One region of the Blautia sp. MSJ-36 genome, then DNA from elsewhere that is predicted to be linked to it. Evidence: predicted binding sites of a transcription regulator. Region 1 holds the regulator's gene; the other holds the start of a gene.
What was found. The regulator HrcA, encoded in region 1, represses chaperone genes, less so after heat shock. The targets are predictions, from matches to a motif close to TGTTAGCACTCNNNNNNNNNGAGTGCTAACA.
Positions count from the first base shown of each region.

Region 2: the regulator HrcA is predicted to act here: its motif matches at 1,539-1,569, upstream of groES (co-chaperone GroES).

Region 1 covers NZ_JAHLPQ010000012.1:48,589-52,014, reverse strand. Annotated here, with positions in the region: gene dnaK (molecular chaperone DnaK) at 1-739, opposite strand, end outside; gene grpE (nucleotide exchange factor GrpE) at 793-1,428, opposite strand; gene hrcA (heat-inducible transcriptional repressor HrcA) at 1,447-2,490, opposite strand; gene KQI39_RS10090 (ABC transporter substrate-binding protein) at 2,665-3,426, opposite strand, start outside.
Region 2 covers NZ_JAHLPQ010000001.1:211,126-214,551, forward strand. Annotated here, with positions in the region: gene KQI39_RS00960 (hypothetical protein) at 1-1,446, shown strand, start outside; gene groES (co-chaperone GroES) at 1,593-1,880, shown strand; gene KQI39_RS00970 (MATE family efflux transporter) at 1,880-3,220, shown strand; gene KQI39_RS00975 (ABC transporter substrate-binding protein) at 3,399-3,426, shown strand, end outside.

The DNA.
Region 1 (3,426 bases):
CGGAAGAAAGCTCTTTCTTAGCTTTCTCAGCTGCCTCTTTCAGTCTCTGAAGAGCCATCTTATCGTTGCTAAGATCTACGCCCTCAGTTCTCTTGAACTCGGAAAGCATGTAGTCTGTGATCTTCTTATCAAAGTCATCTCCACCAAGACGGTTGTTACCAGCTGTGGAAAGAACCTCGATAACGCCATCACCGATCTCGATAACAGATACATCGAATGTACCACCACCAAGGTCGTATACCATGATCTTCTGCTCTTTCTCATTGTCAAGACCATATGCAAGAGCTGCTGCTGTAGGCTCGTTGATGATACGTTTTACATCAAGACCTGCTATCTTACCTGCATCTTTGGTTGCCTGACGCTGAGCGTCGTTGAAGTAAGCCGGAACTGTGATAACAGCCTCTGTTACTTTCTCACCAAGATAAGCCTCTGCATCCTTTTTCAGTTTCTGAAGGATCATTGCGGAGATCTCCTGTGGAGAATATTTCTTGTCGTCGATAGTTACACGGTAATCAGTACCCATCTCTCTTTTGATTGAGGAGATTGTTCTGTCTGCGTTTGTAACTGCCTGACGTTTTGCAGGCTCACCTACCAGACGCTCTCCTGTCTTTGTGAATGCTACAACGGATGGTGTTGTTCTTGCGCCTTCTGTATTTGCGATAACTGTTGGCTGTCCACCTTCCATTACGGCTACACAGCTGTTTGTTGTACCTAAGTCAATACCAATAATCTTTCCCATGATTTTTTCCTCCTGTTTTATTCTGTATCTGTAAAATTACAACTTGTAATCAATCAGTTGGCAACTTTTACCATACTGTGGCGTACTACGAAATCCTTGTAGGTGTAACCTTTCTGGAATTCTTCCACCACGATATTCTCTCCAACCTCTTCATCTTCCACATGCATCACTGCGTTGTGGAAATCCGGGTTGAATTCTTTTCCCACTGCTTCGATCGGTTTCACGCCAAGGTCATCCAGTGTTGTGGTAAGCTGCTTATAGATCATTTTCATTCCGTCTGCAAAAGCATCTCCTTCCTGTGCCTGTGCAAGACCTCTTTCGAAGTTATCCACAACCGGCAGGATCTTTTCAACGATTTCTTTTGCTCCGATGATGTACATACTGGATTTTTCTTTTTCTGTTCTTTTACGGAAATTATCAAATTCAGCCATGGTTCGCTTCAGGCGATCGGTAAGCTCCTCCACCTTCTGCTCTGATTTATCTTTTTTCTTCTTTCCGAAGAAGGAAGTTTTTGACTTTTCTTCTTTTTTATCCTCTGGGGCAGCTTCTTCGCCTGGAGTCTTGTTTTCTTCCTCCGGCAGATCTTCTCCCTCCGGTGTCAGGTTTTCTTCAGCCTGATCTCCGTCAGTTACGGGGATTTCGTTCTCCGCTTCCTGCTCTTCGGATGTTTTCTTTGTTTCCTCCGACACTTTTGTTCTACCGCCTTTCTAAGTTTTCTTCTTTTTTAAAACGTCATCCAGATGATTCTTCAGTTCCTTCAGACTGTCCACAACATTCTCATAATCCATTCGCTTCGGACCGATGATTCCGATGGTTCCGTACATTCCGTCTCCCAGTTCATATCTGGCAGTCACAATGCTGCAGTCCTTCATGGTCTGGATCGGCATTTCATCACCGATGTAAACCTGAATTCCTGTATTCTCGCCATCTGACATCTGTTCCTTCACAAGATCAGCAAGTTCATGTTTCTCCTCAAATGCGGAGATCAGTTCCGTTGCCTTCTCTTTATCGGCAAGCTCCGGATACTTGAAGATGTTAGTTGCACCTGAAGTATAGATTTCCATGTCTTCCTCTTCCACATGAATGGTGGCTGCCACCGCATCCAGAACCGTGGCTACCACACCGCTGTGGCTGCCTGCCTGTTCCTTCAGTCTGGCGATCATCCCAAGGTTGATATCCTGGATCGGAATACCATTGAGATTGGTGTTAAGAAGAAGATTCAGTTTCAGGATCGTCTGGTCATCCATCTCCTCATCCAGATTGATGATCTGGTTCCGGACTGTGTTGTTGTCACTGACAACCACAGCCACAAGCTGAAGATCGCTCATTCTTGACAGCTGGATAAATTTGATCTTGTTACCGCTGTACTGCGGAACGGAAACCATGGTGGCATAATTGGTGTTGGAAGCAAGAACTTTCGCAACTTTCTTAAGCACCTTATCCATCTTATCTGTCTTCTCAATGATCAGATCACGTAGCTCTGCAACCTCCGCTTCCTTCTCCTTCATCAGCTCATTGACGTAAAGTCTGTAGCCTTTATCGGAAGGTATTCTTCCTGCTGAGGTATGAGGCTGGACGATATAGCCCATATCTGTCAGGTCTGACATTTCATTTCGGATCGTTGCGGAACTTACATTGAGATCCGCATACTTGGAAATGGTTCTGGAGCCAACCGGTTCTCCGGTCTCCATATAGGTCTTGATGATTGCCTTTAATATTTTTTGTTTGCGCTCATTCAACACCTCTTCCATGAAGCCATCTCCTTTCCTTTTTGTTTTTCCTGACGGATGTTGATTCTTTTTTATATCTGTTAGCACTCATTTTAGTGGAGTGCTAACATCTACAGTCTTTAAGATATCACCATGTAAAATATTTGTCAATATATTTTGAAAAAAAGTTCTTATTTTTTCGCAGCAAAAAAAGCATCAGTACGATGCTTTTTTGTAATACTGGTCTATGCAGTTCTGTGCCCCGGCAAAAAATTCCGTTTCTGTTTTCTGTCCCAGCACATATTCCTGAAATTCCGTTCCCATAGCTGAAACAGCTTCTATGGAATCGGCGCACAGTGGTCTTGCCCTCAGCTTATAATCTTTCAGATATTGCCGGATCATTTCAATTCCCTCCAGATCAAGGCTTTTATCCTCGATCACATCCAGTCTTGCCGGGCAGATTTTTGTCATCTGTCCGTAATTTTTACTGGCCTCATATCCGGACACATACTGAAGGAACTTCAGAGCTGCTTCTTTATGATCAGAATTTTTATTCAGTACATACTGCCAGGTTGCTATATTGGTCACCTTCTCGTCAAACTCCGGAAATAGTGCCATGTGGATCTTATCTTTTCCATACACGCCTGCGCTCTGAAAGGTACTCAACGCACCGGTATACATGAACATACATCCATACTGGCCGTTTATAAATTTTTCATTCAGCTGTTCATGCTGATCGATCAGATTTTCCTCTGATATCATCCCTGTATCCAGCATTCGCTTCATGTATTCTGCCGCAGCTCTGGTTTTCGGATCCGCCCAGTCTGTATAATCTCCACCAAAAAAATCGGCAAACTCGCTGATACTGTTATATATATAAGAAATCTCCCAGGCATCCCCGTATGCATATTTTCCCGTACTCTGAAGATTTTTCTGAAGGATCTCAAGATCACTGAGCTCAGAGAGTCTGTCCAGACC
Region 2 (3,426 bases), on a different contig from region 1:
CGGGAACAGATCGCAAAGACAACAGATACAGAAAGTACAGAAGAGATAACATCCGACGTTCAGGAAGCGGCAGATACTCTGAAAAATAATGCAGATACCATGAATGCACAGGCGGATATCATAGAAAACTGGGCAGACAATGCCGGAGAAACAACGACAGATATGACTGCAATTGAAGAAGGCCTTTCCGGTGTGAAAAATAATCTTTCAGCAGCAGAAAATGCACTTTCGGGAATTGATTACAGTACCATGGATGAAGGAACCGCAGCGGCAGTTCAGGAAGCCCTTGGCGCTATCTCAGCAGCCAGAAGCGCGGCCGATGGAATAGATACTTCTTCTGCAAACGGACAGATGGCGGATACTTCAGCGTTGAAAAACGCGGCAGAAGCTTTACGCAGTTCGGCATCAGAAGCCGATGGTGCAAAACAGAAAGCAATGTCCGCAGTAGAAAATCTCACTGCGCTGAATCACACATCTGCTTCTGCGGGAAGTGCATTGTCAGATCTTCAGAAAGCAGTCAGTGAGCTGGAAGAAGATGTGAAGAATCTGACAGAAAAGGATCAGGATCTGAAAAATACAGGAAATACACTTTCTGATACCGGCAGACAATTATCAGACACGGCCCGGAATATGGACGATGCTTTTGGTAGCTTAAGTGAACAGATTCCGGAAATTCAGTCAGAGATCAATAAATTAAAGGATACGGCAGATGCTCTTTCCAGTGCAAATGAAACACTTCAGTCCGGTTATCAGCAGAATCTGACCAATGCAAATGAGCAGTTTCAGAAAAATTCCGAGGATCTGAATGCTATGGGAAGTGCTGTGAATTCCGGAATTACAGACCTTCAGGGAAAAAAGAATGCCAATGCCAGTGCACTGTTAAAAGGTGCCAAATCTCTGAAAAAAGCAGGAAAGACACTGACCGAGGGAAGCAGCCAGATACAGGAGGCAATTACACAGCTTAAAAAAGGCATTCAGACGATTTCCGCAAACAGCAGTGCACTTAACAATGGAGCGGATCAGCTGGTTTCTTCGGGTAGTCAGCTGGAACAGGGGGCAGGACAGCTCTTTGCAGGAAGCAGCACCCTTGCGTCCGGAACGCAGACTTTAAAAAGCGGAACTTCCGCTCTTGCATCTGGCGTAGGAACTCTGCAGAGCGGAGCGGATAAACTGAAAGAGGCCAGCGGACAGGTGCAGGAGGGAATCAGCAAACTTGCAGATGGCGCAAAGACATTAAGTGACGGTCAGAAAAAGTTCTATAAAGAAGGTGTGAAAAAACTGGACGATGCAGTAAACAAAGATTTGAAAAATGTGATAGACCGTTTCCGTGCACTGAAATCGGAGGCGGTTTCTTATGACAGTTTCACACAGCGTGCAGAGGATATGGATGGAAGTGTAAAATTTATTTATGAGACAGAAGCAATCGAAGTCAGCGAGGAAGAATAATGACCGGAATTCTGCCGGATAACAGCAGAGAGAGTCAGGCGGATTCCTGCAAATATCTTGACAATTTCCAGATTTGTAGTATGATAAGAAAAGAGTAGCACTCATAAGAAAAGAGTGCTAATAAATACAGAAAGAAGGAAATAAACATGGCATTAAAACCAGTTGCAGACAGAGTAATCGTGAAATATTTTGAGACAGAGGATAAGACAGCATCCGGTATTGTTCTTCCGGACAGCTCCAAAGAGAAGACACAGCAGGCAGAAGTTATTGCTGTTGGTTCCGGTAAGATCGTAGACGGGAAAGAAGTTCCGATACAGGTAAAACCCGGCGACCGTGTAATCTACGGAAAATACACAGGAACTGAGATCAAATACGAAGGTGAGAAATATCTGGTCATCAATGCCGATGATATTATTGCCATTGTAAAAGACTGATGAAGAATTTTTACCGTAATTTTCTGAAATTATGCTCCATGCTGGTTTTACAGAATGTAGTAACGTTAAGTGTCAACCTTGCTGACAATATTATGCTTGGCGCATTCAGTGAGACTGCATTATCCGGAGTAACCACTGTAAATCAGGTACAGTTCGTCTTTCAGCAGCTTATTATGGCGCTGGGAGACGGACTTGTCATATTCGGAAGCCAGTACTGGGGAAAGAAAGAGACAAAACCGGTGAGAAAGATCAGTGCCTGGGCCATGTGCACAGGCATTTTTATTGCTCTCATCCTGTTTATCCTGGCAAGCTTTTTTCCGCGTCGGATGCTGGGGCTTTTCACAACAGATCAGACAATTATTGAAGCCGGTCTTTCCTATCTTGCGATCATCCGTTTTACCTACTTTTTCTTTGCAGTGACACAGATTTTGCTGGCTACGCTGCGCTGTGTGGAAATCGCGGGGATCGCTTTCGGGCTTTCTGTCATGACTCTGATAATTAACTGCAGCATTAACTGGATTCTGATTTACGGACATTTTGGTGCGCCCAGGATGGGTGCGGCAGGAGCAGCGGTGGGAACACTGACGGCCCGTATTGCGGAGATCTGCGTACTGATCACTTATATTTCTAAAAAACAGAGCTGGATCGGTATCCGTATCCAGGATTATCTGCAGGCAGATTGGAAGTTCGGACGGAAATATTATAAAGTGGTATGCCCTCTGCTTGTGATCCAGGGACTTTGGGGTGTAAATACAGCGCTTCAGACAGCAATTCTGGGCCACATGACGGCAGCAGCCATTGCAGCCAACAGTGCAGCGTCCAATCTGTTTCTGATGGTAAAATCCGCAGCTGTGGGAGCTGCTTCCGCCGCATCGGTTACCATGGGAAAAACCATAGGTTCCGGAGATCTGAAGCTTGCAAAACTCTATTCCAAAAAACTTCAGAAACTTTTTGTAGTCATGGGGATTATCTGCGGTGTGCTGCTTTTCTTTATCCGTATTCCGGTTTTAAGCCTTTACCAGCTTTCTCCGGAAACCCGAGAGATGGCTAATACCTTTCTTATGATCTTAAGTGTGGTGATGGTGGGAATGTCTTATCAGATGCCTACCAATGGAGGCATTATCCGTGGAAGTGGCAGTATTGCCTATTCCATGAAGGTGGATCTAATTAGTACCTGGGCGATTGTGATCCCATTATCTATGTTTATGGCATTTGTGGTCAAAGCATCACCGGCCATTGTGGTGTGCTGCCTTAACGCAGATCAGATTTTTAAGTGTGTACCCGCATTCCTGAAATGCAATTACGGGCACTGGATCAAAACCATGACAAATATTTCTTGACGCCTGTCCAGCCTATAGGTAGAATAAAAGATAAAGGTTTATGTGCGAAAGGGAAATTCCGGATAAAATTTCAGGATAAGCTTGACAAAAATATAAGGATATAGTACCATCGTACACATATCATAGTAACTTAGTGGGAAAACAGGAATACTCACTGGGCCATAGGAGGAACAAAGAGATGAGAAAAAAAGTACTGGCAGCGCTTC